3 linked regions of the Pelosinus fermentans DSM 17108 genome follow. The protein of the gene in region 1 interacts with the protein of each later gene in a pairwise test. Links are inferred from orthologs where the notes say so. Each region holds a gene or a part of one and is shown in the gene's direction. Other genes may lie near its edges.

Evidence for each region.
Region 2: the proteins of secA (region 1) and secG interact in binary tests that used the Escherichia coli proteins (3 or more experiments, as listed by UniProt). The link is inferred for Pelosinus fermentans DSM 17108 from one-to-one orthologs.
Region 3: the proteins of secA (region 1) and FR7_RS16155 interact in binary tests that used the Escherichia coli proteins (3 or more experiments, as listed by UniProt). The link is inferred for Pelosinus fermentans DSM 17108 from one-to-one orthologs.

What each region holds. Positions count from the first base shown.
Region 1 is NZ_AKVN02000001.1:976,932-985,221, forward strand. What follows is about bases 1-3,112. They hold secA (preprotein translocase subunit SecA), read left to right. Parts: upstream 1-354; coding sequence 355-2,871; downstream 2,872-3,112. Outside these bases: FR7_RS04530 (LmeA family phospholipid-binding protein), read left to right, coding at 4,121-4,810; FR7_RS04535 (DUF5693 family protein), read left to right, coding at 5,213-7,264; polysaccharide pyruvyl transferase CsaB, read left to right, coding at 7,257-8,290. UniProt on the Escherichia coli protein: Required for protein export, interacts with the SecYEG preprotein conducting channel.
Region 2 is NZ_AKVN02000001.1:1,142,505-1,150,394, forward strand. Bases 2,457-5,168 are described here. They hold secG (preprotein translocase subunit SecG), read left to right. Parts: upstream 2,457-3,551; coding sequence 3,552-3,785; downstream 3,786-5,168. Other genes in these bases: pyk (pyruvate kinase), read left to right, coding at 2,457-3,088; FR7_RS05040 (sodium-translocating pyrophosphatase), read left to right, coding at 3,931-5,168. In the rest of the region: FR7_RS05025 (glycerate kinase), read left to right, coding at 180-1,337; more of pyk, read left to right, coding at 1,334-2,456; more of FR7_RS05040, read left to right, coding at 5,169-5,931; FR7_RS05045 (beta-class carbonic anhydrase), read right to left, coding at 6,218-6,778; FR7_RS05050 (alpha/beta hydrolase), read left to right, coding at 7,131-7,890. UniProt on the Escherichia coli protein: Subunit of the protein translocation channel SecYEG. Overexpression of some hybrid proteins has been thought to jam the protein secretion apparatus resulting in cell death; while this may be true it also results in FtsH-mediated degradation of SecY.
Region 3 is NZ_AKVN02000001.1:3,477,983-3,486,022, reverse strand. The notes cover bases 3,566-6,427. They hold FR7_RS16155 (alkaline phosphatase), read left to right. Parts: upstream 3,566-4,020; coding sequence 4,021-5,835; downstream 5,836-6,427. Other genes in these bases: FR7_RS16145 (ABC transporter ATP-binding protein), read left to right, coding at 6,406-6,427; FR7_RS16150 (hypothetical protein), read left to right, coding at 5,870-6,406; nadC (carboxylating nicotinate-nucleotide diphosphorylase), read left to right, coding at 3,566-3,781. Outside these bases: FR7_RS16175 (RyR domain-containing protein), read left to right, coding at 1-118; quinolinate synthase NadA, read left to right, coding at 455-1,360; nadB (L-aspartate oxidase), read left to right, coding at 1,360-2,973; more of nadC, read left to right, coding at 2,951-3,565; more of FR7_RS16145, read left to right, coding at 6,428-7,122; FR7_RS16140 (ABC transporter permease), read left to right, coding at 7,097-8,040.

The sequences.
Region 1 (8,290 bases):
TCTTGTAAGCTGAGAAAGTAATAAATAAAAATCTATAGAGCTATAAAAAAAGTAATGAACCGCGAAGATCACGAAGAAATGCAAAGAACGCGAAGGAGATAGTATCGTTAATTCATATTCTTCATAGTCTTTATATTCTTCGCATCTTCGCGGTTCAAAATGCTTTATTTTTTTGTCTCGTAGCATTTTTTCCTATTCTCCCATATAGGATTATTGCTTAATGTGAGGCCCAAGTTTTCTTTATTTACTTTGACTTATGTATTATCTTTTGATAAAATTTAGAATTAGGCATATACTGTAAACTAAGAGAAGTTTTTTCATGAAATGTGCTAACTTTTAAGGAGTTGATACCAGTTGTTTAAGTTTTTAAAAAATCTCTTTGGTGATGATAATGAAAAAGAAATAAAACGTATGATGAAATATGTGGAAGAAGTCAATACATTTGAACCTGCCATGCATAAATTAAGCGATATTTCACTGTCTGCTAAGACAGGTGAGTTTAGACGTCGTTTAGAACAAGGCGAGACATTGGATGATATTTTGCCAGAGGCTTTCGCTGTTGTACGGGAAGCTTCTCGCCGTGTATTGGGTATGAGGCATTTTGATGTTCAGCTGCTAGGCGGTATTACGCTGCATGAAGGCAATATTGCTGAGATGCGTACAGGGGAAGGTAAAACTCTCGTAGGTACTCTAGCTACATATCTGAACGCTCTGACTGGTAAAGGTGTTCACGTTGTTACCGTTAATGATTATTTAGCAAAACGTGATAGTGAATGGATGGGGAAAGTATATCGCTTTTTAGGTCTGACGGTAGGACTCATTGTACATGGCCTGGATTTTGTTGATCGTAAACAGGCGTATCATGCGGATATTACTTATGGCACGAATAATGAATTTGGTTTTGACTACCTGCGGGATAATATGGTTATTTATGCAGAGCAAATGGTGCAGCGTCCATTAAATTACGCTATTGTGGATGAAGTGGATAGTATTCTCATTGATGAAGCGCGCACACCTCTCATTATTTCCGGACCAGGGGAGAAATCAACCGAATTATATCATGTCTTAGCAAGAATTACTCCGAAACTAAAAGAAGGCGAAGACTATACCGTTGATGAAAAGACCCGCACCGTAGCACCAACGGAAAGTGGTATCGCCAAAGCAGAAAAACTGCTTGGAATTACCAATCTATATGATCATGCCAATATTGAGATGTCTCACCATTTTAATCAGGCCCTGAAAGCGAAGGGATTAATGAAACGGGATCGGGATTATGTGGTAAAAGACGGAGAAGTCGTCATTGTAGATGAATTTACGGGCCGCTTAATGTTTGGCCGCCGCTACTCTGATGGTCTGCATCAGTCCATTGAGGCAAAAGAAGGAGTAAAGGTAGAACGGGAAAGCCAAACCTTAGCTTCCATTACCTTCCAGAATTATTTCCGTATGTATAAGAAATTGTCCGGTATGACAGGTACTGCTAAAACAGAAGAGGCAGAATTCCGGAAAATTTATAAACTGGACGTTATTACGATTCCGACGAACAAAGAAGTAAGCCGTACGGATCTGCCGGATGTAATTTATAAAACCACCGGGGCAAAATATAGAGCTGTAGTCAATTCCATTGTAGAACGTCATGCAAAAGGACAGCCGGTGCTCGTAGGTACGACTTCCATTGTGCAGTCAGAACATTTGAGTGATATGTTAAAAAAGAAAGACGTGCCTCATAATGTACTAAATGCTAAGTATCATGAAATGGAAGCCCAAATTATAGCCCAGGCCGGGCAGCCGGGAGCTGTGACCATTGCTACGAATATGGCAGGCCGCGGTACGGATATCGTGTTAGGTGAAGGTGTGGCTGATCTGGGCGGACTGCATATTATTGGTACAGAACGGCATGAAAGTCGTCGTATCGATAATCAGCTGCGTGGTCGTGCCGGTCGTCAGGGGGACCCTGGATCTTCTCACTTCTTCTTATCCTTGGAAGATGACTTAATGCGTTTATTTGGTTCCGATAATATTGCGACAATCATGGATAAATTGGGCATGGAAGAAGATGAGCCCATTGAACATAGCTTAATTACGCGCTCCATTGAACAGGCCCAGAAGAAAGTCGAAGGCCGTAATTTTGACATGCGTAAGCATGTATTGGAATATGATGATGTAATGAACCAGCAGCGGGAAGTCATCTATGGACAGCGCCGCCAGATTTTGACAGGCGAAGATATGAAAGAAAACATTTTCCATATGATTGAAAAACTTATCAATCGGGGTATGGAACTGTTTGCTGACGAAAAATTATATCCAGAAGATTGGAATACCCAAGGCTTGGTTGAATACTGCGAAGATGTTTTTGCCCCAGAAGGTCAGTTAAAGGCAGAGGAACTTGGCAATTTAAGCCGTACAGAGCTGCAGGAAGAATTGCTTAAGGTAGCAACGGATTCTTATAATGCCCGGGAAGCCTTGTTTGGTTCTGATAATATGCGGGAGATGGAAAAGGTTGTTATGCTGAAAGTGGTCGATTCCAAATGGATGGAACATTTGGATGCCATGGATATGCTGCGTGAAGGCATTAGTCTGCGGTCCTACGGTCAGCGTGATCCATTGATTGAATATAAGATTGAAGCCTATGACATGTTCCAGCAGCTGATTGATATCATCCAGGAAGAGATTGTGAAATATATTTATCGGGTGAATATCGTTGCTCCTCCTGAAGATCGCTTGCAGCAGGCTCATGCCAGCCATGGAGAAGAAGAGGCAAAAGAGCCAAAAGCACAGCAGCCAATCGTCAATGCAGAGCAAATTGGCCGTAATGACTTATGCCCATGCGGTTCAGGTCAGAAATACAAAAAATGCTGCGGAGCTGCAAAGTAAAGAGATTTGAACCACAAAGGCACAAAGGACACAAAGTTTTAAATACTTTTTTGTGTTGCGCGTAAGCGCAATTGTGCCTTTGTGGTTAATGATTTTTAAAACTTAATTTATTGGAGTTGATACAGTTGTTGTTAGAAGATTTGCGAGTACAGATTGCTGCTTTTGAACAGAAATTAGTTGAAGTGAGGGCTTCTCTTTGACGTTGCCGGCAAAGAAGAACGTATTTCCTTATTAGAAGATACAATGGGGGGGCCAGGTTTTTGGGATGATCCTGATAAAGCGCAAAAAGTCGCCCAGGAGCTAAATGTCTTGAAAGATGGTGTAGCCCAATTTGAGCAGCTGTCCACAGCCTATGAGGATTTAAGTCTATTGTGGCAAATGGGAATGGAAGAAAAGGATGAAAGCATCTATCCGGAAGTCCTGGAAGCTGTTGATAAGATGACTAAGGATATTGAACGATTGGAAGTTGCTTTAATGCTGTCAGGAGAACATGATGGCAGCAATGCCATACTAACACTCCATGCCGGCGCTGGCGGTACGGAGGCTCAGGATTGGGCTCAAATGCTGCTGCGCATGTATGTGCGCTGGGCGGAGAAGAATGGTTATAAAGTAGAAACCATGGATTTTCTGGCGGGTGATGAAGCTGGAGTGAAAAGTGCTACGATTTTAGTTTCTGGTCTAAATGCTTATGGCTATTTAAAATCAGAAAAAGGGGTGCACCGCCTAGTGCGCATTTCTCCATTTGATGCCAGCGGTCGTCGTCACACTTCCTTTGCTGCTGTGGATGTTATGCCTGAAATTGATGATAATGTAGACATTGATATTAATATGGCTGATGTTCGTGTAGACACCTATCGTGCCAGTGGGGCGGGCGGTCAGCATATCAACAAAACGGATTCCGCCGTACGCATGACACATGTTCCAACGGGCGTTGTAGTACAGTGTCAGACCCAGCGTTCCCAGATCAAGAATCGTGAACAATGTATGAAAATGCTGCGGGCTAAATTATATGAATTAGAACGCCAGAAACAGGAAAATATAAAAAATGAGCTTGGCGGCGATTATCAGGCCATTGAGTGGGGCAGCCAGATTCGTTCGTATGTATTTCATCCTTATAATATGGTAAAAGATCATCGCACTAACGCGGAAACCGGCAATGTCCATGCCGCCATGGATGGAGACCTTGGCCTTTTTATCGAGGCATACTTAAAACAAGGAAAGAAGTAAGAGAAATAAGGAGGCGTATCCTGTGACAAAAGGCTTGCGTCTTGTGATTGTGATATTGTTGCTGGCAGTTGCCGGTGAGGTACTGCTGCCAATGATATTATCGGATATTGTAGCCAAAGGTATGAGGGGCTTGGTAGGTAGTGAGCAAGTGACAGCTACATTGACCAAACGCCCGGCTCTCCTCATGTTGGGTGGTAATTTTGATAATATTACCGTTAATGCCCGGCAGGCAAAAGTAGATAAACTAGTATTTGATGATATGAGTATTACATTAAAAGATGCCCAGTTAGATATAGGAGCGCTCATTACTCGCCGTTTGGTTGCCTTTCAGTCTATTGGTGATGTAGAGATTCGGGGCACAGTAACTCAAGATGAACTGGCGCGGTATTTAAACCAAACCGTTAAAGGAATAAAAAATGCCGTAGTAGATATACAATCTGACAAAATAAAGGCCAGCAGCAGCTTTTCCCTTGGAGGCTTCGCCAATGTGGCTGTAACTCTAGAGGGAAAGATTGTGGGTGACGGACAAAAGATCAAATTCGTTACGGATCAATTTTTGCTGAATAATCGAATGACTGGTAATTTAGGAGGCGCTCTTTTAACTGAGGTCTCTTTAGTGGATTTGAATAAATTGCCTTTCCATGTAAATGTCCGTGACATTGTAATGGAAAGCGGGAAAGTCATTTTATATCTAGATAACCGTCCACATTAGTACAGCGTCAACTCTAAAACAGCCCGACAATATCACGCCGATTAGGGTTGATGCTGCACGAGCCCTTATCAGGGCAATTTTTTTTGTAATAGTAAAAAATGAAATTGAACCACAAAGGCACAATGCCGCTGACGCGGCACACAAAGGAGTTCACAAAAAAATATAAATAGGTCCTTAGACCCTTTGTGTCCTTTGCGTTTTTGTGGTTCAATTCGTTTTATATGTTTTAATGGGCGTGTTGTGTTTTGTCTATGACGCACAGTTTTTATAAAAATTATCCTTAAAAAGCAGGATATTGGAGTGTTCTGCCAGAATATGATGAAGTTGCATAAAGTATTGCGACTAGGGGTTACAATATTGTTTATATGACCGTACTTGATAGATAAGGTGGGATAGATTGTTTTGAGAGATTTTAAATATAATAAGATATTATTACTGTGCATCGTCATCGGTCTAGCGGCAGCGTTAACCATTGTCTGGCAGCGCCATAAAATAGAAGAAAGCAGCACAACCATTGAGATGGTCATGGAGTATGAAGATGTTGTAGAACTGGCTCAGCTTGAGGGGGTTCCTGCCGAACATGTGATGCGGCGCATGAAAGAGGCTGGAATTACTTCTCTGGCAGTGTATGAGACCACGCTGGAGAAACTAAATAAAAGCGGTAAGGTAGCAGTTTTGTCGGGTGCCCAATTGCTGCAGCAGTATTATACAGGTATGCTAGGTGATGCAGTTTGGCGTAACTTAGTAGAAATAGGCCGTATTCAAGCAGAAGATGTCTATGTTGTTGGACGTGATCCGCAAGTTTTCGCTGAGGTGAAAGAGGATCTGATCGAAAGGTTGAGCCCCGAGAGGGTGGCAGTCCTTGACAGTCAGCGCCAGATTTTAGCTGTGAAAGCAAATTATGAAAAAGTACTAAAATGGAATCTTGGTTTGCCAACGGATGAAATGCGTTATGTGTCTGGTCAAGGATTTTATGTAGTAGCACGGCCTAGCAATTATACAAAAGTGGAAAAAGAGAATGTAGAAGGGGTATTTGCCCGCTTATCAGGTATTGAAAATGTTTCTGCACTGATATTTGTTGGTGATGAAGCCTTGGGGTATCCTGATCTATTGCCGTTGACTTTGGAGAAAGTCAAAAGCAAACAATTGACATTAGGCTTGATTGAACATCCTCTGCAATTACAGTTTTTTAAACAAGAGGGGCTTGTTCCCATGGCGATAGCCAATGATTACAAGGCAGCTCGTGTGTATGTGATTCCTAAAGATGAACAGCCTAAATTAAAATCAGCCGAAGCAGTTCAACGCTGGATTGTAACGGATCAAGAACGCAATATACGCATTAATTTGCTTCGAAAATATGATAAAGCCGAACCGGGCAAAACCCTTTTAGAAACCAATTTGGAGTATGTCGCCAATGTGAGAGATGGTTTAATTGCCAGTGGTTTTACCATCGGTAAGGCAGGACTTTTCCATCCCTATTTCCCACAAGTCTTCTTATTAGTGGCAATTACCATTGGAGCAGTGGCTGCGGGAGTATTATTTTTGACCTTAGTGCGTCCTTTTCCTGCCCGCTATCAATATGCACTATTGCTGCTGCTCTCTCTGGTTTTTGCATTTCCTTTGCTAAAAGGCAGCGGCAATGCAGTGCGCCAGGCAGTGGCATTATGCAGTGCTGTTATTTTCCCTGTTTTAGCTATGACGTGGCAGCTTGACCGCTGGAAAAAGCTGTCGATAGAAGGGCGGGGAAGTCTCGCCGGCATTATAAAAGATGGGATCGGCGGGTTAATCATCACCGTCATGCTGTCCATGGTTGGCGGTATGTATGTGGCAGCTGTACTGGGGGATGTACGTTTTTTTCTGGAAATGGAAATTTTCCGTGGTGTAAAGGTAACCTTTGTGGCTCCGCTGCTCCTTATTACGATCATTTATTTAGCTCGGTATAATTTATTTGAAAATGAACAAGAGGATGAAAAAGACATTTGGCAGCAGGTTATAAAATTGCTGAATTATCCTTTGTATATTAAAACCTTATTTGTATTTGCCCTGGCAGCAATTGGTGCTTGGATATTCATTGGCAGATCTGGTCATACAGCAGGTGTGCCTGTACCGGATATAGAACTAAAAATGCGGGCCTTTCTAGAAAGGGTTATGTATGCCAGACCGCGAGGCAAAGAATTTATGATTGGGCATCCTGCTTTTTTCTTAGCAGTTATGGCACTGTATCGTCAATGGCCTCGTGTGGTACACTATGCAATGATCGTAGCTGCAACTATTGCCCAGGGTTCCCTGGTTGAAACCTTTGCCCATTTGCGCACTCCAGTGCTCATGTCTTTTGTTCGGGGCATAGATGGCATGGTAGCAGGTATTGGTGTAGGTATAGTAGCAGTACTTGCTGTTCAAGTGCTTTGTTACTTGTCTGTTGTCCTAGGAAGGAGATCTGTTAAGAATGAGTGAGATTGTTATTTCAGGATACTATGGTTTTGGCAATGCCGGTGATGAAGCCATGCTGGCAGCCATGATCGAAGTATTGACTGAACTTGCATCCGATATTAAAATTACAGTGATCTCCGGTAACCCAGAGGATACCTGCAGACGTCACGGAGTAGCGGCTGTATATCGTTTAAACTTTCCTGAGATTATCAAAGTTTTGTCACGAAGCCAGCTGTTAATCAGCGGCGGAGGCAGTTTGCTCCAGGACGTCACCAGTGAACGCAGCTTATATTATTACTTAAGCATTATGATGTTCGCGAAAAAACTGGGCACTCCTGTTATGCTCTATGCCCAGGGAATTGGTCCAGTGCGCGGCACATTGGCTAGAAGTGCGATGCGCTATATTGGTAATATGGTGGATTTAATTACTGTCAGAGACGAAGGTTCTCTTGCAGAGTTAAAGCGTCTGGAAGTAGTAAAGCCGCCAATCCATGTTACTGCGGACCCTGTACTGGCAATGCATCAGGTGGATAAGCAAATTGGCCGCAGGATTTTGCGCAATGCCGGAGTGGAAGGCAATGTACCTCTCATTGGTATATCGGTGCGGGAATGGAAGGATTGGAAGCACTATAAAGAGGTTCTAGTGGAAGCCGCCAATCAATTGGCAGAAGAATTTGAGGCAAGAATTGTATTCTTGCCTATGCAATGGCCGGAGGATTGTGCCGTATCAAAAAGAATGGCTATTCGTACGAAATCCAAGGCGATTGTACTCACGGAAGAGTATACCACCAGTGAATTATTGTCCTTAGTGGGAAACTTTGATATGCTGATTGGCATCCGGCTCCATGCCTTAATCTTTGCCGCAGTAATGCATGTGCCAATGGTAGGGATTTCCTATGATCCTAAAATTGATCGTTTTTTAGAGTCTTTAGGAGAATGTCATGCTGGAGATTTACAAAATCTAGATGCCCAAAGTTTGGTAGAAAAAGTGCGCCAGCTATGGCCGACAAGCAAAGGGGCAAAACAATCCAAAGTTGAGCAGAGTACATA
Region 2 (7,890 bases), 170 kb from region 1 along the record:
GAGTCCAGGATTGATAGTAGGATTTATTGTTGCTCATTGATTAGATACTTTGCACAATATTCAGCGGCATAGAAGGAGATCTGTTATATATTTTGATCATTGTAATGGATTGATTTCTTACATACAATAGTACTATCAGTTGGAATACACCAAAGTATAAAGAGAAAGGATGGATGAAGATGCGTATTGTAGTTGCTCCCGATTCTTATAAAGGAAGTGTATCAGCAGTCGGTACTGCTAACGCTATGGAAAAAGGAATTAAGGCAGTTTTCCCTGACGCAGAAGTGATTAAAGTACCAATTGCTGATGGTGGAGAAGGTACCGTAGAGGCCCTTGTTACGGCTACTGCCGGGCAGGTTATACACCAGGATGTAGTGGGTCCCCTTGGTGATACGATACAATCCTATTGGGGAATTTTAGGGGATGGAAAAACTGCTGTTATCGAAATGGCATCTGCTTCTGGATTGCCTCTTGTTCCCAATGACAAAAAAGATCCTCGCATTACCACCACCTATGGGACGGGTCAATTAATACAAGCAGCTCTGGCAAAGGGTTTGAAAAAAATTATTATTGGAATTGGCGGCAGCGCTACGAATGATGGCGGATGCGGAATGGCTCAGGCCTTAGGCGGAAAGTTTTTGGATGCTGATGGACAAGAACTGCCTTATGGAGGCGCTGCTTTGGCTAAGTTGGATCGGGTTGATCTTTCTGGGCTCGATGTACGATTAAAGGATGCTGTGATCATCGTTGCCTGTGATGTGGATAATCCTTTATGCGGCGTAAAAGGAGCCACTGCTGTATATGGTCCTCAAAAAGGAGCAACTCCTGAAATGGTGCAGGAGCTTGATGCAACATTAAAGCATTTTGCCAGTAAAGTGAGCAAAGTGACTGGTAAAGAGATAGCAGAGTGTCCAGGGGCAGGTGCTGCTGGTGGGCTTGGTGCAGGGCTGTTGTTCTTCACCAATGCGACACTTAGGCCTGGAGTCGAAATTGTTCTCGAAACCACTGGATTTGACTCTTTAGTTCAATCTGCCCAGCTGGTTATTACAGGAGAAGGACGAACAGATTTTCAGACTGCTTTTGGAAAAGCCCCAGTGGGGGTAGCCAAATTGGCAGAAAAATATAATGTTCCTACATTGTGTCTTTCTGGTGGTTTAGGCCAGGGATACGAAGATGTTCTACAGCATGGTATAGATGGAGTTATGAGTACGGTACCAGGTCCGATGACGTTGGAAGAATGCATGGAGCGTGGAGCAGAACTCATTGAATTGGGAACCAAACGCCTCTGCCACGTTGTCAAAGTAGGTATAAAAATAAATGGGATGGTGAACTCATGATCAAGAAGACGAAAATTGTTTGTACAATGGGTCCTAGCACAGGAAAGCAAGAAATCATGGAAAAACTAATAGAGGCGGGTATGAATGTAGCGCGCTTCAATTTTTCCCATGGTGACCATGCAGAACACAGTGTTCGCATCAACATGCTGCGTGCCGCGTCGGCAGCCAAGAAAACTCCGGTAGCCGTATTACTCGATACCAAGGGACCCGAAATGCGCCTTGGCAATTTCGTAGAAGGCAAAGTGACCATTGAACAAGGTCAGAAATTTATCCTAACCTCCCGAGATGTAGAAGGCACCAAAGAGATTTGCTCGGTGAATCATCGTCACCTGCCCCAAGAAGTAGCTGCCGGCAATCAAATCCTGCTATCGGATGGACTGATTAGTCTTCACGTTGATAAAGTAGAAGGCGATGATATTCATACTACGGTATTAAATACAGGTGTGATTGGGAATCGCAAGCGTGTAGCAGCCCCTGGTGTATCGGTCAATTTACCCCCTTTATCCGAACAAGATATTAAAGACGTATTATTTGCCGCCAAAGAAGGCATGGATTTTATTGCAGCCTCCTTTATCCAAAGAGCAGCTGACGTATTGACCATTCGCAAATTATTGGAAGAAGCCAACTCCGATATCCATATTATCTCTAAAATTGAAAATGCTGAAGGCGTAAAAAACATTGATGAAATCATAAAAGTATCCGATGGAATCATGGTTGCCCGAGGTGATTTAGGAGTAGAAATTCCAACGGAAGAAGTGCCATTGGTACAAAAAATGATCATTGAAAAATGTAATAAACTAGGCAAACCTGTTATTACGGCCACTCAAATGCTGGAATCAATGATCAACAATCCTCGCCCTACCCGTGCAGAAGCCAGTGATGTTGCCAATGCCATTATGGATGGAACGGATGCCATCATGCTCAGTGGTGAAACAGCCAGCGGCGATTACCCAGTAGAAGCGGTACAAATGATGTCCAAAATAGCAGTACGTACGGAACAAGAGTTAAAATACAGTGAAATCCTGCATAATAAAGGCGTGTTAACCCAACGTACCACAACAGAAGCCATCAGTCATGCAACGGTACAAGTAGCACACGAACTTAATGCAGCCTCCATTATTACCGATACCCAAACCGGCTACAGTGCCAGAATGGTATCCAAATACCGTCCTTTGGCTCACATTGTAGCGGTAACACCTTATGAAAGAACCGTTCGAAAAATGCTTCTGCTATGGGGTGTACAGCCAGTGCTGCGATCAGCAACAAAGAATAGTGATGAAATGGTACAAAATGATATTAACAGTTCAGTTGCCTCCGGAATTGTCAATGAAGGTGATTTAGTTGTAATTACGGCTGGTGTTCATGCAACGGGCACAGGAACAACGAATATGATTCGCGTGCATGTAGTAGGCAACATTTTATTACGAGGCGTTGGTATTGGTGCAACAGCCGTAACGGGTAAAGTTTGCGTGGCCCATTCCATCAAAGATGTGCAGAGCAAATTTAAAGAAGGCGAAATACTAGTGGTTTCCCATGTAGATGATGAAACGGCAAAATATGCAGCCAAAGCGTCAGCTGTGATAGCAGAAGAAGGTGGCTTGACCTCACATGCAGCAATTGTAGGCATTAGTGCAGGCATACCGGTGATTGTGGGTGCAGATGGTGCTACGGAACGCTTAACCGATGGTGCGGTTGTAACAGTAGATGCAGCCCGCGGACTAGTTTACAGCGGCGAAATTAACGCAAGATAATAAATGGAGGTTTCATTGCATTGAAGAAGAATTGAGCACCATTTCCCAGTACAAAGGCCGCAAAGTATTCTATAACTTAAAATAATTGTTTATTTAAAAAAACACCGAACTGTCAGCAGCCTGCACTGCTGCCCGTTCGGTGCTTTTATATTTACGATAGAATCTATGATGGAAAAGAAGTCGTTGGGGTAAAAACAACGGAAACGCGAAGATGCAAAGGACACTGAGATCACGAAGGGGATATGATGTTTACTTCGTGTTCTTCATTCTCTTTGCATCTTCGCGTTTCAAAATGTTTTGTTAGGTGGTATAGACAAGGCGCTTTTTGTCTATAATGGGAGAAGTAGCAGTAAATGTATTCAAAATACTGGAGATTTTAATAATAAGTGGTTAAAACATTGTCAATTTGATTTTGAGTATGTTACAATAAAATTACTAGACATGTTAGGGGGTTATAATTACATTGGTTACATTTTTAATGATTTTAGAAGCCATTATTTGTATCGCATTGATTGCCGTTGTTGTGTTGCAGTCAGGCAAAGGAGGAGGACTAGCAGGTTCAATCGGCGGAGGAGCTGATAGTGTACTCGGAGGCGGTCAGAAAAAAGGATTAGATGCAGCCTTATCCAAAATCACCATGTTCCTTGGTGGGTTATTTGCTATTATCACTTTGATTTTAGTAAAACTGATGAGCTAAACATTTCAATACGGGACCAGATATGCGACAATTTATAGAACAGGTAATGCAGTACAATTAAAGTATGTAGAAGTATATGCCTAACCATTTAGCACCGGACCTTAGTGACGAAGAAATTTGTTTAATATAGGGAGGAATTGTTATAATGGACTTATTGTATATTGCGCCACTGGCCGGAATAGTAGCATTACTATTTGCGGCATATTTTATGAATAGCGTGCTTAGTGAAAGTTCTGGTAATGAAAGAATGCAGGAGTTGTCCCAGGCTATTTTTGAAGGGGCAATGGCCTATCTCAATCGACAGTATAAGACGCTAATTCCTTTTACTGTCATTATTTTTGCCGTTTTATTCTTTGTTGATGGTTATAGATTAGCGGTATCTTTTTTAGTAGGGGCTGTATTTTCGGCAGTTGCCGGTTATGTGGGAATGACTTCAACAACCAAGGCCAACGCAAGGACGACAGAAGCTGCTCGCCATAGTCTCAATAAAGCATTGAGCGTTTCATTTAGAGCGGGAGCAGTTATGGGTCTGTCTGTCGTAGGTCTTGGTTTATTAGGTGTATCTGTATTGTACATAATCTTCGGTGATCCTGTGGTGATTAATAGTTTTGCCTTTGGTGCCAGTGCCATTGCATTCTTTGCCCGTATCGGCGGTGGTATTTTTACTAAAGCAGCAGATGTGGGAGCGGATTTAGTTGGTAAAGTTGAAGCCGGTATTCCAGAGGATGATCCTCGCAATCCTGCCGTTATTGCTGATAATGTAGGTGATAATGTAGGCGATACAGCAGGCATGGGAGCCGATTTATTCGAATCCTATGGTGCTACAGCGATTGCCGCCATGTTAATCGGAAATACCTTATATGGCGTCAATGGAGTATTGTTTCCTTTATTAATTGGTGCAGCTGGTATTTTTGCTGCCATTGTCAGTATATTTTTAGTGCGGACAGGCGAAGATGGAGATCCCCAAGCTGCTCTGAATCGGGGATTGTGGAGCACCAACTTTTTGACAGCGATCATGGCTTATGCCTTATCCACCATGATCTTTGGTGACAAAGGTTTTGGTATATTTATCGCCATTGTAGCAGGTTTAGTGGTTAATGTACTGGTTGGTATGATTACCGAATATTATACTTCCAGTGCCAAAGCACCAACACAGCATATTGCTGATGCCTGCCAGACGGGGGCTGCCACGAATATCATCGCAGGTATTGCCACTGGTCTTAGAAGTACAGGTCTTCCTATGGTGGTATTCTCTGCAGCGATTTGGGTAGCGTTTAATCAGGCAGGGATTTACGGTATTGCCATGGCAGCCATGGGGATGCTGTGTACAGCAGGTATGGTAGTTGCTGTGGATTCTTTTGGCCCAGTTGCCGATAATGCAGGCGGTATTGCTGAAATGGCAGAACTGGGACCAGAGGTGCGTAAAACAACGGATAAACTTGATGCTGTAGGTAATACTACCGCTGCTATTGCCAAAGGCTTTGCCATTGGCTCAGCGGCCTTAACAGCATTGGCTCTTTTTACGGCTTTTGGTGAAGAAGTTGCTAAGAATCCTAAATTATCCGGATTATTGGTAAATGGTCATCTGGTTATCAATTTAACAGAGCCTACGGTTATCATTGGACTTTTCCTTGGTGCAACTCTGCCTTTCTTAGTATGTGCAATGACTATGGAAGCAGTAGGGAAAGCTGCATTTGAGATGATCGAAGAGGTTCGTCGGCAGTTTAGAGAAATTCCTGGAATTATGGAAGGCACTGGTCGTCCTGATTATGCAGCCTGCGTGGATATTAGCACCAAAGCTGCCCTTCGCGAGATGCTCATGCCAGGTATCTTTGCCGTAGGAATGCCTTTAGTAGTTGGTTTTCTTATGGGTGCTAAAGCGCTGGCTGGCTTTTTGGCAGGGGCAACAGCAACAGGGGTTCTGTTAGCCTTATTTATGTCTAATGCTGGCGGGGCTTGGGATAATGCTAAAAAGTATATTGAGACAGGAAAATATGGCGGTAAGGGTACACCTGCCCATGCTGCCGCTGTTATTGGTGATACAGTGGGTGATCCCTTTAAGGATACTTCCGGACCGGCAATGAATCCGCTAATCAAAGTAGCGGGTACGATATCATTAATTATTGCGCCCCTTTTATTATCATAGATAAAAAAGAACGGAAACACGAAGACGCGAAGAGATCTTAGTTCTCTTCGCGTTTTCGTAATTCAAAATGCTTTTTTTCTCTGTCATTGTGAGTGCTAATGAAGCAATCCCTTCCCAAGGGGGATTACCTTGTCTAACACAATATCTATGTCGGAGAGGAGAGTTATTGGGGGAAAAACGGAAACGCGAAGATGCGAAGGGAGTTAAGGTTACGAAGGGGGAATATCTGCTTCGTGTCCTTCCTATTCTTCGCGTCTTCGCGTTTCAAAATGTTTTTTATGCGTCTCTAGTAGCCGTTTACAACGACCTCTAGTTCTCCTGTATGGGGATTAAACATGAGTCCGTGGATGGGGACATCTTTTGGAATGAGAGGGTTTTTACGGATTTTTTCAACGACTTCTTTTACATTATTAATAGGATGATGAAAATTGTCAAGCCAGTCTTCTAATTCTTTTTCGATCATTTTGATTGCATCAGGGGATATTCCCCGAGCCAGCATTTTTTCCGTAAGACCCTGGGATGTTGTGTGGGAAACACCACAGTCTAAATGACCAATGACGAACACTTCTTTTACGCCTAGCTCAAAAATTCCTACAATTAAGCTGCGAATCGTGGCCTCAAATGGACCAGTAACTGAATTACCCGCATTTTTTATTACTTTTGCTTCACCACGTTTGATTCCCATTGCTGGTTCTAAGAAGTCCACCAGCCTGGTATCCATACAAGTAAAAATGGCCAATTGGCGTTTCGGTAATTTGCTGGGCTCAGAAAAATAGTGTACAAATTGATCAGATAAATTCTTAGTGAAAGTTTGATTTGCAGCTAATACTTGCTCTAAAACCTGCATCATGATTCCTTCCTTTTTCTAATAATACTGTCGTATATTTATATGTTAACCCAATTAAGATTATTATTGCGAAAATAAATGGCAATAATAAAAATGCTGTGTCATTTATACGTACCTGTTACTTGGCTGAGAACATTATGAAGAAAATAGTAATTTTTCATTTCGACGAGAATATGTTTTTATCCTGCCGTTGCCTAAATACGCCGAATAATCCGACTACAGGAAAAGAAAATAGGAGTCAATTCCTTCTATAATTTGGAATCTAATTAAGTTTTCTTTCTGGCAGGTAGAATTTTTATTCTATAAAATGGTATAATTGTAACAACAGCAATAACTTTAGGGGGGTTTGCTTTTGACAATAATGGAGGGAGCAGAACCATTTTTTTTACTCGGCGGTGAAAAAGGTGTTTTATTGTTACATGGTTTCACGGGTTCACCTGCTGAGATGCGCTTGCTTGGTGAAAAATTGCATCAGGAAGGCTATACTGTTTTTGCACCGCGACTTACTGGACATGGAACAACAGTGGAAGAATTAGCAAAAACAAAATGGCCTCAGTGGTATAGCGGAGTCGAAGATGGGTATCATATAGTAAGATCAGTATGTAAAGAAATTTCAGTTGTAGGATTATCCATGGGAGGGTTATTAGCCTTAAAACTGGCAGCGGAATATCCTGTCAATAAGGCAGTTTCTCTTAGTACTCCTATTTACATTGCTGACAAACGTTTGGACATGCTGCCTCTATATCGTGTATTATATCAATTTGTCCCGAAGAAACGTAAATCCTTTGCAGGTGTTGGCTCACAGTATTGTGTAGGTTATAATGCTACCCCTCTTAGCAGTCTAAGCAGTTTACTGGATTTAATTGAAGATGTGGATGTGCGTTTACCTGCAATAAATACGCCTTTATTAGTAGTACAAGCTCGCTTTGAACATACTGTACAGCCAAGAAGTGCGACTTATATTTTCGAACATGTGGGCAGTACAGAAAAAAAACTAGTCTGGCTGGAGAAATCCGGTCATATTGTCACTCTTGACATAGAACGTGAACAGGTATTTGAGGAAATAATTGATTTTCTACAAAGTGAAAAAAATGAAGACATAGTACATCTCT
Region 3 (8,040 bases), 2.5 Mb from region 1 along the record:
TAAGGAGAACCAATATAAAATTTACCAAATGGTGACGATTTGGCCGGAAATTCTGGCAAATGCAAATTTTAAGATGGAACGACTTAAATTTTTATGCGATTGTGAGACGGAAATGTAATCTGTTAAGAATAAATAGTATATTACACTGTATAGACAAATTGCTTATCAATCAAAAGACCCCATACATTTAAAATCGATTAGAAACGATTCTAGATGTATGGGGCTTTTTTCGAGTATCAAGATATTTTTTTTTGGCAGTGGTGTCTTTACACCTGCATTGACATAAGTGAAGACGATAGCTTACAATGAGTTGAAGAAGACTTAATCTGGACGAATGGCTGACTTTGAAATTAGTCACTGAGTAAATCGTAGGTATAGTAAGAATGAATCTAGTTTTTAAAATGGAAAGAAGTACAGAGGAAGATTATAAATTAGGGAATAAGGAGTGAAAATATTGCTGGAGTTAACAAGGGAGATTCAGCGTTTGAAACAAGAACGCAATGCGGTGATTTTAGCACATAATTATCAATTAGAAGAGGTGCAAAAGGTTGCAGACTATGTCGGAGATTCTTTTTATTTAAGTAAATTGGCAGCTAACAGCCAACAGGATGTAATTGTGTTTTGTGGTGTTCGCTTTATGGCGGAAACAGCCAAAATCGTATCGCCAACAAAAACTGTATTATTACCAGAAAAGGATGCTGGCTGTCCATTAGCAGAAATGATTACAGCAGAAGGCTTACGTATTTTAAAATCTGAGCATCCTGGTGTACCGGTCGTCTGCTATATTAATTCATCGGCAGAGGTAAAGGCCGAGAGTGATATATGCTGCACTTCGGCTAATGCAGTTAAAATTGTTGCCTCTCTGCCTGATCGTAAGGTTATTTTCGTTCCCGATGAGAATTTGGGCGATTATGTTGCCAAACAAGTGCCGGACAAGGAGTTAATTCTTTGGAAAGGTCACTGTGTTACCCATGCTAAAGTACAACCTAAAGATGTACATCAGGTTCGAGAATTATATCCTACAGCAAAAATTTTAATTCATCCGGAGTGCAATCCGGCAGTAGCTGCTTTAGCTGACTTTGTTGGCAGTACATCCGAGATTATTCGTTATGCACAACTCTCTGAGGAAAGCACATTTGTGATTGGCACAGAAATGGGAGTTGTATGTACCCTCAAAGAGACTTTGCCTAGCAAGCATTTTTTCTTACTGCATCCGGGGTTGATATGTCCTAATATGAAAAAGACTAGACTGGAAAGTATCTATCGAGCATTAAATGATCAGCAATATGAAATTCATGTGGAGTCGGAATATGCTTTACGGGCACAGATCACATTGCAAAAAATGCTGGAGGTAGTGTAATGGCAGAACGAAGCTATATTGTATCACCTGAGATAAATATTGCTGAGTTGGATGACATAAATTATGATGTTATCATTATTGGTGCAGGAATTGCAGGCATGACAGTTGCCCTGTCTTTAGATCCGAAGCTTAAGGTAGCCCTTGTTAGTAAGGAACATCTTGAGGAAAGCAGCACTTATAAAGCCCAAGGAGGGATGGCGATTTCTTTAGGGGCTGATGACAGCTTAGAAGAGCACATTGCTGATACACTGCGGGTAGGCAGAGGTTTGTGCCATGAACCAGCAGTGGAGACCACAATAAGAGAAGCGCCGAATTCACTGGATTTCTTGCAGTCTTTAGGTGCTGATTTTAACCGGGGGGAAGACGGGCTGTATTTGGGTAAAGAAGCAGGGCATTCTCACCACCGAATTGTACATTACTATGATTCAACAGGGCGGCATATTGCAGAGACGATGGCAAAACAAATTCAAATGCAGGAAAATATAGAGATGCTTGATCATTGTTTTGTAGTCGATCTTTTAACGCAGAATGATCAGTGTTATGGTTGTATTGTTCTACATTCTGAAAAATTAGTTACACTTCGTGCCTATGCTGTCGTAATGGCTACTGGTGGTTATAGCGGCTTATTTGCCCGTTCTACCAATAGCATCACGGCAAATGGTGATGGAATTGCTGCGGCATATCGAGCCGGAGCTGCCATTGCGGATATGGAATTTGTCCAGTTTCATCCGACGTCCTTTGCCACATTATCAGGGGATATATTTTTATTAACAGAAGCGCTTCGAGGGGAAGGGGCCATACTGCGTAATGCAGCAGGGGAACGATTTATGTTTTCTTATCATGGGGACGGTGAACTGGCTCCCCGGGATGAAGTTTCTCGCGCCATTGTTACCGAGTTGCAGTCTGTTAAGCAAGAGGTTGTATTCCTAGATGCCCGGCATCTTGGAAAAGAATTTTTAATAGATCGCTTTCGGCAGGTCTATGGGGAATTGCTGGGAAATGGTTATTATATGGAAAAAGATTTAATACCCATAGCACCAGCAGCTCATTATACCATTGGCGGTATCGCTACGAATCTTTGGGGGCAGACGACATTGCCATGTTTGTTTGCCTGTGGGGAAGTGGCAGCTACAGGTTTGCATGGTGCAAACCGGCTTGCCAGCAATTCACTGCTGGAGGGCGTTGTCTTTGGACGGAGAGTGGCTCAGGCTATAAATCAAGGATTTCCTGCCATCCATTCCCTAATTCGCAGGAAAGCCATGATTGACGGCACAATATTGCGTCATTGGTGTGATACTAAGAAGTTAGGAATCACTTTAGATAAAGTAGCAGGAGTAGTACGCAAAGGTGAGTCTATGTGTTCAGCGCTGAAGGTGTTACAGCAAGAAGAAAATAGAGATAGTTCTTATGTTACTAGTATTCAGGAGTATCATGGGTATAATGCTTGTCAGTTGGCGGAATTAGTACTAAAAGCAGCGTTGCTGCGGTGTGAGAGCAGAGGGACGCATTACCGCGAGGATTACCCTGAAAAAAAAGATGCAGATTTTTCTAAGCATGTGGTCCAGCAATGGGGAAAAGGGAGTGTTTTACATGAACAAGTTAGCATTAGATGATCTGCTGCGCAGGTCTTTATTGGAAGATATTGGCTTTGGTGATATTACCAGTGAAGCGATTTTCCCTGAGGACCATATATCCCAAGGGTTTCTTCTGGCGAAGCAAAATCTCATTTTAGCAGGAATGCAGGTATTTGCTCAAGTTTTTGCCTTACTGGATTCTCAGATCCAGATTAATCCCTGTCATGCCGACGGTACTGCAATTCCAGCAGGAGAGAAAATAGCAAGTCTGGCAGGAAATACTCGTTCCTTATTAGCGGGAGAACGAGTTGCTCTTAATTTGCTGCAGCGAATGTCGGGAATCGCAACTCATACTAGGCGTTATGTCGAAGCTGTAAAGGATTTTCCTGCAGTTATCGTGGATACACGTAAAACTACGCCTGGCTTACGTATGTTGGAGAAATATGCTGTAACGGTTGGCGGTGGGAAAAATCACCGCTATGGATTGGACTCTATGGTACTAATAAAAGATAATCATATTCAGGCTGCAGGAGGTATTGCTATTGCAGTACAACGTGTGCGCAGTCAAGGTGCATTTTTTAGAAAAATAGAAGTAGAAGTTGAAGATTTGCAGCAGGTAGAAGAAGCTTTGTCAGTGGGTGCAGACATTATTATGCTGGATAATATGCACATTCGGATGATCGAGCAGGCTGTAAAGATGGTCGATGGGAAAGCTTTGGTTGAAGTTTCAGGAAATGTGGTTTTAGAAAGAATAGCAGAGCTGGCTGCTGCTGGAGTGGATATTATTTCAAGCGGTGAGCTGACTCATTCGGTAAAGACAGCTGACATTAGCATGAGATTATCGTAAAATATAGAAACTGGAAGGTGATTTAATCAATTTCTTAATAGATGACAAATAAATCTGAAAATATAAGAAAAAGGGCTGTTCTGTAAAGAGCAGTCCTTTTAAGTACGCAAATCTGGAAAAATGTAAATGGAATACTTTAACACAACGTTAACAAATTATTAATCCTTTGTACCTAATTTAGTGCCATAATGAGAGCAAGGACCGAGCCTGTCAAATATAAAATATGTTGGAGGTGTCTTGTGTATAATCCTAAAATGTCTGTTTTATGCCTGTCACGGTGTTTTCGATTGTTAGTGGCACTGCTGGTAGCAACATCTCTTATGTCTGGCGTAACAGTATCCTATGCTGCTTACAGTGCGCCAAAAGTACCAAACATCAACATTATGCCCATTGACCGGGCAAAATTTCTTGTCGGTCAAAAATTTGATTTTGCCATTGAAGCAAAAACAGATGCTCCTGCCAGGGCTATTGAAGTTCTGGTAAATGGTAAAGAAGCTGAAACGTTCTTTGGCAAGCAAGCAGTTGTTAAGTTTGACAACATGAGTACGTACCGCATTAACGAAGTTGCTTTTCCGCAAACGGGAAAAGTAACTGTGACAGTGACCGTGAAAACCGAAAAAGGTACCGAAAAACGTACCGTAAACTACGAGGTTCCTGCTGATAAGATTAAAAAACCTGCGAAAAATGTCATCCTTTTTGTAGGAGATGGAATGAGTCTGCAGGCAAGGCAAATGGCCCGTATTCTTTCTAAAGGTATTACCGAAGGCAAATATAATGACCTTCTTGAAATGGAAAAAATGTCAAATTTGGCTTTAATCACAACATCAGGTAATGATTCATTGGTAACGGATTCCGCCAACAGTGCTTCAGCCTATGCTACTGGTCATAAAAGTACTGTAAATGCTATGGGAGTATATGCGGACAGCACCAAAGATCCTTTTGATGATCCCAAAGTAGAAAATATTATTGAATTGGTAAAACGCACTCGCGGTATGTCGACTGGTATTGTCTCGACTGCCAATATAACGGATGCAACTCCGGCAGCTATGTTAGCTCATACCCGCAAACGAAGTGAACAGAATTTCATTGCGCAGGAAATGCTGAATCCATTGCATCGGCCGGATGTTATTTTAGGAGGCGGTTCTCGTCACTTTTTACCGAAAAGTGTACCAGGTTCCAAACGGAGCGATGAACGCAATATAATAGAAGAATTTAAAGAGCAGGGATATCCTATCGCAACGAATAAGACGCAATTAAAACAGGCTGGCACACCGGATAAACTACTTGGCCTTTTCCAGCTGGATAACATGGATGTATATATTGACCGTGAGGTAACCAAAAATCCCGCCGTTCTCGGCAAATTCACGGATCAGCCGACTCTTATGGACATGACGAAGACTGCCATTAACGTATTAAGTAAGAATCAGAAGGGCTTTTTCCTCATGGTAGAAGGCGCTTCGATTGACAAACAACTTCATGCCATGGACTGGCAGCGAGCTACCTATGATACGATCGAAATGGATAAAGCGGTAGGCATTGCTAAAGAGTTTGCCAAAAAGAATGGCGATACGCTGATTATTGTCGTAGCGGATCATGCTCATGGCGCCAGCATTACCGGCACTTACCATGAAAAAGACGGTAAAACTGGCCGCGAAGCAGTTCGCATTTATGCTAATGCTGGCTGGCCTACTTTTGCTGATGCCGACGGAGATGGTTTTCCTGACGATCCCAATCCGGATGTAACATTGGCAGTTCAGTTCGCCAATCATCCCGATTATTATGAGAACGAAAAGTTCCAGGACGTTCCTACTTCACCGGCTATTATGGCTGATGGTAAAGCGATTGCCAATCCGAAACGGGCTCCCCAAGGCGGGGATTTGAAAGTGGGTAATATTCCTGCTTCTGATCCGTCAGAAGTCCATTCCGCTGATGATGTACCCTTAACAGCTGAAGGTCCTGGGGCAGATTACTTTAAGGGTATTATGGATAATACGGAAGTGTTTCACGGTATTGTACGTGCCCTGGGACTTGACGGTCGCAAAGAAAAGAAATAACGAAAAAAATGAATAAATAACCCGGAGGCAATATATGGACAAATTAACTAGACGAATCAGCAGAGTCATTATTGCTATGATGTTAATCTGGGTGCCACTAAACTGGTTAGGGCAGAATGGGACGATTCGGAATGAATCGTCCCTGTTCTGCACTCGTGCTCAAGCGGCCCCGGCATGGCTGCCATGGTTTGGTGAGGAAGCTGCCCCTCTTGAATTTAGTGAATTTTATAGTGGTGCTTCGGCGCTGGGGTTGGAGCTATCACCGAAATTAGAAGGTCTGAAAGGAAAAAAGGTACGAATAAGCGGCTTTATGGCACCGCCTCTTAAACCAACGCTAAACTTTTTTGTTTTGACAAAAGTGCCTATGGCGATCTGTCCTTTTTGTTCAACTGATGCTGACTGGCCGGATGATATTGTGTTGATCAAGCTTTCAAAAGCGGTCACTGCACTGCCTTTTGATCGACCTATTACCGTGACAGGGCAATTAGAATTAGGTTATCAGATGGATGAGGAAACTGGTTTTGTCAGTTTGGTGCGCATCGTTGCCGATAACATCGAAGAGGCTAATTAATGGATGGAGATGAGAAGATGTTAGAACTCAATCAGGTTAGAAAAGAATACCGTGATGTTTTGCAGACAATAACGGCTGTTGCTGTTGATCATCTTATGATACAGACTGGCGAGCAGATAGCATTGGTTGGTCCAAGCGGTTCGGGAAAAACTACGCTGTTACATCTCATCTCAGGACTCTTAACACCGACTGCTGGTGAGATAAAATTCAATGATATTGTTCTTTCATCTATGCCGGAGACTTGGCGGGATACATGGCGGGCCAAGGCAGTCGGTTACGTTTTTCAGAAATTAAATCTTCTTTCCAGCCTAACTGTTTTGGATAATTTATTAGTTGCTATGAGTTTTGCAAATGTGATTCCAAAGAAAGATCAGCGACAATGGGCGATTCAATTGCTAGACCAGGTGGGGGTATCCGACAAACTTGGTAAGTTTCCTCACCAGCTCAGCATGGGAGAGCAACAGCGAGTGGCTGCTGCCAGAGCCGTCATTAATAAGCCCAGCCTGATTTTGGCTGACGAACCAACTGCCAGTTTAGATCAGGATAATGGGTTGCTGGTACTTGATATGCTGCGGCAGTTTGCCAAAGAATCAGGCAGCACCTTAGTGGTATCTACTCATGACAGACAAATCATAAATCAATTTGAACGAATTTGTTCCCTAAGGAAACAGCCAGAGGAGGTGATTGGAAGTGCGACTTCTAATCGCCTGGCGTAATTTGCTGGCAAAGCCGGTTCAAAGTGGCTTGACCGTACTTATCGTAGCTGCTACCATCGCCATGCTGGCAGTGGTGACCTTGCTATCCGCTGGTACTCATGCTGGCTTGGTTAGAGCTACAGAACCTTTTGACCTCATTGTCGGGGCCAAAGGCAGCCCAAATCAGCTTGTCTTAAATACGGTTTTTTTAAAGGATGTGCCTATTGGCAATGTGAGTCATGAGATTTATGAAAAATTGTCAGAGAATCCACTAGTGGCTTCGGCTATTCCACTGGCCTTTGGTGATAACTATAAAGGATATACCATAGTAGGCAGCGGGAGTGGTATCTTTTCCCATGAACCCAAGGTTGGTCAGGGAGAATGGCTGCAATTAGCGGCAGGACGTCCCTTTTCTGTGCCATTTGAGGCTGTTGTCGGAGCAAAAGCTGCTCAGGAGCTGGGGCTAAAGCTAGGAGATGAGTTTAAATCAGCTCATGGTTTTATACCTGGGGGCCATACACATGACCAAGCGTATCAGGTTGTGGGTATACTTCAGCCAGTGAATGGTCCCTATGATCAGGCTGTTTTAGTTCCGATTGAAAGTATCTGGCTGGCACATGAGAAGCATGAATCTAAGGATGAGGGAGAGGCTGTTGAAGATAGTCATGAACATGAACACGAGCATGAACATGAAGTTACTGCCATTCTGGTAAAACCCAAGGGCTACAGTGAAGCGATGCGCCTGTACCAGCAGTTTCAGCAGGAAAAGGGAGCCCAGATGATTTTTCCTGCTCAGGTTATTGTTCAGCTATTTAGTATCTTAGGGCAGGGGGAGCAGATGCTAAGGAGTATCGCCTATGTAATTATTGTGATGGGATTAATGATTATGGCGCTTTCTGTGTATTGGTCGGCTCTTGGACGTGCCCGGGACCGGTCTAT